Regions from separate parts of the Phyllobacterium sp. CL33Tsu genome, predicted to be linked through region 2. Evidence: predicted binding sites of a transcription regulator. Region 2 holds the regulator's gene; the other holds the start of a gene.
What was found. The regulator LexA, encoded in region 2, represses DNA repair genes until DNA is damaged. The targets are predictions, from matches to a motif close to TGTTCNNNNTGTGTTCNG.
Positions count from the first base shown of each region.

Region 1: the regulator LexA is predicted to act here: its motif matches at 1,648-1,665, upstream of recA (recombinase RecA).

Region 1 covers NZ_FORJ01000002.1:271,108-274,480, forward strand. Annotated here, with positions in the region: gene alaS (alanine--tRNA ligase) at 1-183, opposite strand, end outside; gene recA (recombinase RecA) at 434-1,525, opposite strand; gene BM074_RS10950 (carbohydrate kinase family protein) at 1,843-2,793, shown strand; gene BM074_RS10955 (pseudouridine-5'-phosphate glycosidase) at 2,808-3,373, shown strand, end outside.
Region 2 covers NZ_FORJ01000003.1:242,082-245,454, forward strand. Annotated here, with positions in the region: gene BM074_RS13845 (ComEC/Rec2 family competence protein) at 1-1,027, shown strand, start outside; gene lexA (transcriptional repressor LexA) at 1,021-1,740, opposite strand; gene BM074_RS13855 (hypothetical protein) at 1,906-2,328, opposite strand; gene BM074_RS13860 (DUF7507 domain-containing protein) at 2,396-3,373, opposite strand, start outside.

The DNA.
Region 1 (3,373 bases), on a different contig from region 2:
CGCCCGATTATAGGGACGGTGCTCGATGCCGGTGAAAACATTCTTGAACTGCACCATGCCCGCATTGGTGAACATCAGCGTCGGGTCATTGCGCGGCACGAGCGGGCTCGACGCCACGATCTCATGGCCGTTCTTCTTGAAATAGTTCAGAAATGTCGACCGGATCTCGTTGACGCCACTCATGCTGCTTGCCTTCTGACTTCTTATATCCAAATGGAATTAGCCCCATTCTGTGCGAAGGAGCGGAACGAAACGCTTGTAGCGACAGGGCTGCGTGCTGTCCAGAAAATCCCTATTGCCGCGAGGTGCGACCGGCCAGGGAATTGGCCAAGCCAAAGCGCGACCGGCCAGGGAATTGGCGACGGCAAAATGCCAAGACCCGCAGCCGTCACCGGCCGCGGGTCTCAAATCCTCAGTCAATTCTGGAGGCGGCTCAGCCTTCGGCGGCGTCGGGTTCGTCATCCTCTACTTCCCCAACATTCTTGTCGAGCATCTGCTCGGCAATGAGACCGGCATTCTGACGCAACGCCAGTTCGATCTCATTGGCTATTTCCGGATTCTCCTTCAGGAACAGTTTCGCGTTGTCGCGGCCCTGGCCGAGGCGCTGCGAATTATAGGAGAACCATGAACCAGATTTTTCGACAATGCCGGCCTTGACGCCAAGATCGACCAACTCGCCCGTCTTGGAGACGCCCTCGCCATACATGATGTCGAACTCGACCTGCTTGAAGGGCGGCGCCAGCTTGTTCTTGACGACCTTGACGCGGGTTTGATTGCCAACGACCTCGTCGCGCTCTTTCAGCGATCCGATGCGGCGGATATCGAGGCGAACAGATGCATAGAACTTCAGCGCATTGCCGCCCGTCGTCGTTTCTGGCGAACCAAACATCACACCGATTTTCATGCGGATCTGGTTGATGAAGATGACCATGCAATTGGAACGGGAAATCGATGCGGTAAGCTTGCGCAGCGCCTGGCTCATCAGACGGGCCTGCAGACCCGGCAGGGAATCGCCCATCTCGCCCTCGATTTCCGCCCGCGGCGTCAGCGCCGCAACGGAATCGACGACGAGAACGTCGATGGCGCCGGATCGCACCAGCGTATCGGTAATTTCAAGCGCCTGCTCGCCCGTATCCGGCTGCGAGATCAGAAGGTTCTCAAGATCAACGCCAAGCTTGCGGGCATATACGGGGTCGAGCGCGTGCTCGGCGTCGACAAAGGCGCAAATGCCGCCCTTCTTCTGGGCTTCGGCGATCGTATGCAGGGCAAGCGTGGTCTTGCCTGAGCTTTCAGGCCCGTAAATTTCGACGATGCGGCCTTTCGGCAATCCGCCGACGCCAAGGGCAATATCGAGCGACAGCGAGCCGGTCGGAACCGTTTCGATCTCCACAACCTGCTCGTTGCGGCCAAGCCGCATGATCGAGCCCTTTCCAAAGGCCCTCTCGATCTGGGACAATGCCGCATCCAGCGCTTTCGTTTTATCCACCGAATTACCCTCAACCAACCGCAATGAATTTTGAGCCATGTTACACTACCCCTGTGTTGTGCATGAAGTCCGGATGTCGCTTCTGATGAACTTATTTGTATCTGTTTTGTTCTCATTTTGCAATAGACATAAGTGATTGAAATAAATGCGTAACTTTAAAATGTTCGTAAAATGTTCTTGTAGGGGCGCGACATGCTGTCAGGCAAGCTTTCCGCTGTTTCCAGGCGTTGCCGGACAAACCGAAGTTGCGAAAATCGAATCGGCCGGATTATTGCGCCTGTCCGACTGACACTTTAGAGAAGTAGCGCAACGCCAGCCCTTCAATCCGTGGTTTTAAATCGGACAAGCAATCACCCATGACGTCAGGCAACAAACCGCTGCTCTTTGCTGTTGGCGGCGCCCATCTCGACCGGCGCGGCCAAAGCACCGTACCGTTTGTGCCCGGCGCTTCAAACCCCGGTATCATGCGCGAAGAGCCGGGCGGCGGTGTCTTCAATGCGTTAAGGCTGGCGATGCAGCGCGGCATCGCAGCTGAACTCCTGTCCATACGCGGCGGCGACCGTATCGGCGAGACGATTAGCGCAGCGATCGAGTCAGCCGGCATCATCGATAGCTCCGTCGTCTTCATGGATCGGGCGACGCCGAGCTATACGGCAATCCTCGACGAACATGGCGATGTCGTCGCCGCAATCGCCGACATGGCGCTTTATGAAGTCGCGCTCCCCCGGCAACTGCGCCGGCGGAAGGTGCGCGATGCCGTGGCAGCGGCCGACGCCATATTTTGTGATGCCAACCTTCCGGCCGATGCGCTGGAAAGGCTTGCGGGCCTTGCGGAACATCGGCCGATCTATGCCCTGGCGATATCCCCGGCAAAGGCGGTGCGCCTGCGCACGATCCTTGGCAATCTCAACTGCCTTTTCATGAACCGCCGTGAAGCATTGGCCCTGACAGGCCTTGGCCAATCGGCGGAGCTAAAGGAAATCTGCGCAGCGTTGCGCGCGGCGGGCCTTCAAGTCGCCGTCATCAGCAATGGCGCCGGTCCCACCCTCGCCTACCATAACGATCTAGCCTATACACTCGAACCGCCTGGCGTCGACGGGATTGCTGATGTGACCGGCGCAGGTGACGCGCTTGCCGGCGGAACGATTGCCGGGCTGATGCAAGGTGTCGCGTTTCACGAGGCAGTCCGTCAAGGTATGACCGCGTCGATGCTGACATTGAAGACACATTCCGCCAGCCCGATCTTTACCCCCGAGGAATTCGACGCAGCGCTTTCCTTGATACCCGATGCGACCCTGCTGCGTTGATCAAAGGAGCCGACATGACCCTCAATCCCTTTACCGATATTGCCCCCGAGGTCAAGCAGGCACTTGATGCGGGCAAGCCGGTTGTCGCGCTGGAAAGCACAATCATCACTCATGGCATGCCCTATCCCGACAACAGCCGCATGGCCGCGGATGTCGAGGCCATCATTGCGGAAGAAGGCGCTGTTCCAGCGACGATTGCCATTGTCGACGGCCGGCTCAAGATCGGGCTCTCCGCCAATGAACGTGAAGCGCTCGCGCAGGTGAAAGGCGCCATGAAGCTGTCGCGCGCCGACCTTGCCTTTGCACTTGCCGAAGGTTGCACTGGCGGCACGACGGTTGCAGCCACCATGCTTGCCGCGCACCTTGCAGGCATCAAGGTTTTTGCCACGGGCGGCATCGGCGGCGTGCATAAGGGCGCAGAACTGAGTTTCGATATATCGGCTGACCTTGAAGAGCTCGGTCGAACCTCGGTCATCGTCGTATCGGCCGGGGCCAAGGCCATTCTCGATATCGAAAAGACGCTGGAAGTGCTTGAAACCAAGGGCGTTCCGGTCGTCGTCCATGGCGCCGATGTGCTTCC
Region 2 (3,373 bases):
CGCCATGACTTCGTTGGTTGCCGGGACGGCGAGCTCGATCTTCGCCGCCTACCATTTCAACAACACAGCGCCGCTTGGGCTTGTGGGCAACGCGCTGGCGCTGCCCGTTGTCTCGATCTTTGTGATGCCGTTTGCGGTGCTTGCTGTTCTTGCGATGCCATTTGATCTCGATTGGCTGCCGTTTGCTGTCATGGAACGCGGCATCGAATGGGTCATTGCGATCGCGAAGATGGTCAGCGCGCATTCGCCAAGCGGCAATTTCGGATCAATGCCGCAAACGAGCCTGCTTTTGATGACCGCGGGACTGGTCCTGCTCATGTTGCTGACAACGCGGCTGCGGCTCGTTGGATTTGCAGTAATGGCATTGGCCATAGTGCCGCTCCGCTCTGCACGTCCGCCGGATATAGTGATTGCTGAAGAGGGCAGGCTCGTCGCCTTGAGCGCCCCCGATGACACGCTGACGGTGAACCGTGCCACGGCAAGCCGGTTCACCCTCGATAACTGGCAGCAGGGGTACGGCGCAATTCGAGTGCTCACGCCGGCAAAGAATGGCGCATCGCCGGCCGATGGACAATTTGAGTGCGCCGACGGCGTGTGCCTGGCGAGGGAAGCCGGCGGCCTGATCGTCGCCTATACGGACGATCCGACCAAAAAATCAACGGCTTGTGCCGAGGGCGATATCGTCGTCCTTGCCTTTACCGGTCCCACAGCAACCTGCGAGCCGGGGGACGTTCTTGTAATTACGGCGCAGGACCTGGCGCTACGCGGTTCCGCAGAAATCAAGTTCGGCGACAACAAGGTCGATCCACCGTCCGGCCTTGATGCGGCTGCATTTGCTGTAGAACAACTGCAGGCACGCCTCCAGTCTGCAAACATTATCTACGCAGTAGGCTCCCCGCAGCGCCCCTGGAACGCCTATCGGGTCTTCTCCCGCACCGCCCGTAATCTTGCGGAGCAAAAACCGCAGCGGCGTGCCGCAAAGACCAAGCCACCGGCAGACGATCAGGAAAACCCGATACGTCAGTAACGGCGGATCAAACCGACCAGCTTGCCCTGCACGCGCACCCGATCCGGCCCGAATATGCGCGTCTCATAGGCCGGATTGGCGGCCTCGAGAGCAATCGATGCCCCTTTGCGCCGAAAGCGCTTCAAGGTTGCCTCTTCGTCATCGACAAGCGCAACCACGATTTCACCGGGATTGGCGGTGTCGCCGCGCCGAATGACGACCGTGTCGCCGTCGAAGATGCCCGCCTCGATCATGGAATCGCCCTTGACCTCCAGCGCATAATGCTCCCCGCTGCCGATCATGTCCGGCGGCAGGCCAATCATATGCGTCTGATTCTGGATGGCGGAGATTGGTACACCGGCCGCGATCCGGCCCATGACGGGTATGTTGACGATCGTCGGCGCACCGTCGTCATCCGAAGCGCGTGGCTGCGGGCGGGGGGGGGCGACATTGCGGCCGAGGCTGCCCTCGATCACGCTTGGCGAAAATTTCTTTTGCGCATTGAGACCAGGCGCAATTGAATCCGGCAGGCGCAGGACTTCCAGCGCCCGCGCACGGTTAGCAAGCCGTCGAATGAAACCTCGTTCCTCGAGCGCTGTTATCAGCCGATGTATCCCTGATTTGGACGCAAGGTCCAATGCATCCTTCATCTCGTCGAAGGATGGAGGGATGCCGGTTTCCTTAAGACGCTCATGGATAAAGAGCAGAAGTTCGTGTTGTTTACGCGTGAGCATCGGCGATCCTTCGAAACGGAATCGGAAAAACAAAACCAGAACAAACACTATCTGTTCCAGTTGTGTTCCACAAGTATTAATATGTCGTGTAGAAGGAGTGCGCCGATATCCAAATAGCGCATCTGGCCCGTTGCCGGCACATGCGCGATGAACAACGCCGATGCGTCAGTACTTGCCGACGACGTTGAAGAACACACCGCGGTCGTTGAGCGTCAGGTCGCGCAGATCGTCGGAGAAATTCCCGAAATTATAGCCGACGCCGACCTTGAAGTTGTCACCGACGTGGCGATAAACGGCGGTGAGCACGCCAAGATCTGTCGTATCCGCCTCGGCCATGTGCATAACCCGCCCTTCCAGCAAGGCGTCCCATTTCTTGACGATGTGAAAATCGGTTCGAACAATGCCGAGATGCGCTGAGGAAGTCTGCCAATCGGAGAATGCGTCGAGATCGTCCTGAAGCCGCTCGCGCACTTGACCGTAGCGGAAGCCGTATTTCGCGCCGACGGACAGCCAGGGAACGAGATCGTAGGTGAAATCGGCGGAAAGAATGTTGCTGCGCTGTGCTGGCCCGTATTCGTCGCCGGTCACCGCGCTGACCTGATCCTCGCCCGGAAGATCATAAAGCCACGTATATTTGAAGAGGGCGTTCAGCCGGTCATTTGTGATCGGACGGTAAGCATACCGGAATAGAGGGAGGAACGCCTTCGCTGCTGGCCGTCGCCGTATTGACGATCTTGCCGGTGTCGAGGTCGTCCTGTTTGATCGTATATTCGGCGGTACAGGTCAGCGTGGCCTTTGCCGGCAACCCGCCGGGCGGCAGCGGATCGCATTTTACCGTATATCTGTCGTCCGTGACCACAATGGGTTTGGTGATCGTCCCATTGCCGGTATTGGTGACGGTGTATTTATAGACGATCTTCTCGCCGACGGCCGAATAGGGATTGGGTGTGATCTTTATGTCCAAGCCCATGACAGGAAGACGATAAGCCGTGGCCGACACTTTTGGAGATGAGAACTTGCTGGTAGCGGCGGCTGCGGTATTGGTTACCTTGTTGGCGTCGAGATCGGCCTGAACGACCGTGTAGGACGCCGAGCATGCGATCGACGCGTTTGGTAAAAGTCCGCCGACCGGAAGGGAAGGACAGGTGACGCTACTGATTTTGTCGTCATTAATATTTATCGTATCTGTAATCGCAACGTTGCCGGAATTGGTAATCGTGTAACTGTAGTTAATCTTATCTCCAACATTCGAGTAGAGATCGCCACTTGTGATGGTCTTCGCCACCGTCATGGCGTAACGATACGGCGTATTCTTGAAGATGCAGGTAATGTCGTCGCCCGCTACAGGAGTGAGATCGAAACTAGTTCTTTTCCCAGAAGGAAGACCTTCGGTGGAGCCGCCAGTTGCGTTTGTGCAAGAGTATTCTGGAAGATACTCCGCAGACGATTTGTTTGGCGCGGATTCAGAAAAGGTATACTTCGAACCCACTGCAACGTTGGTTAGTTGTGCGATACCCTCAGCGGCAGAACCCGCGCCCGTCGTAGTGGTGGTCACTTGCACGACTTTGCTGGCGTCTGCGATCATTAAAACAAACTGATCGGCTGGATTGCCACGATTCGCGGTCAGTTCCTT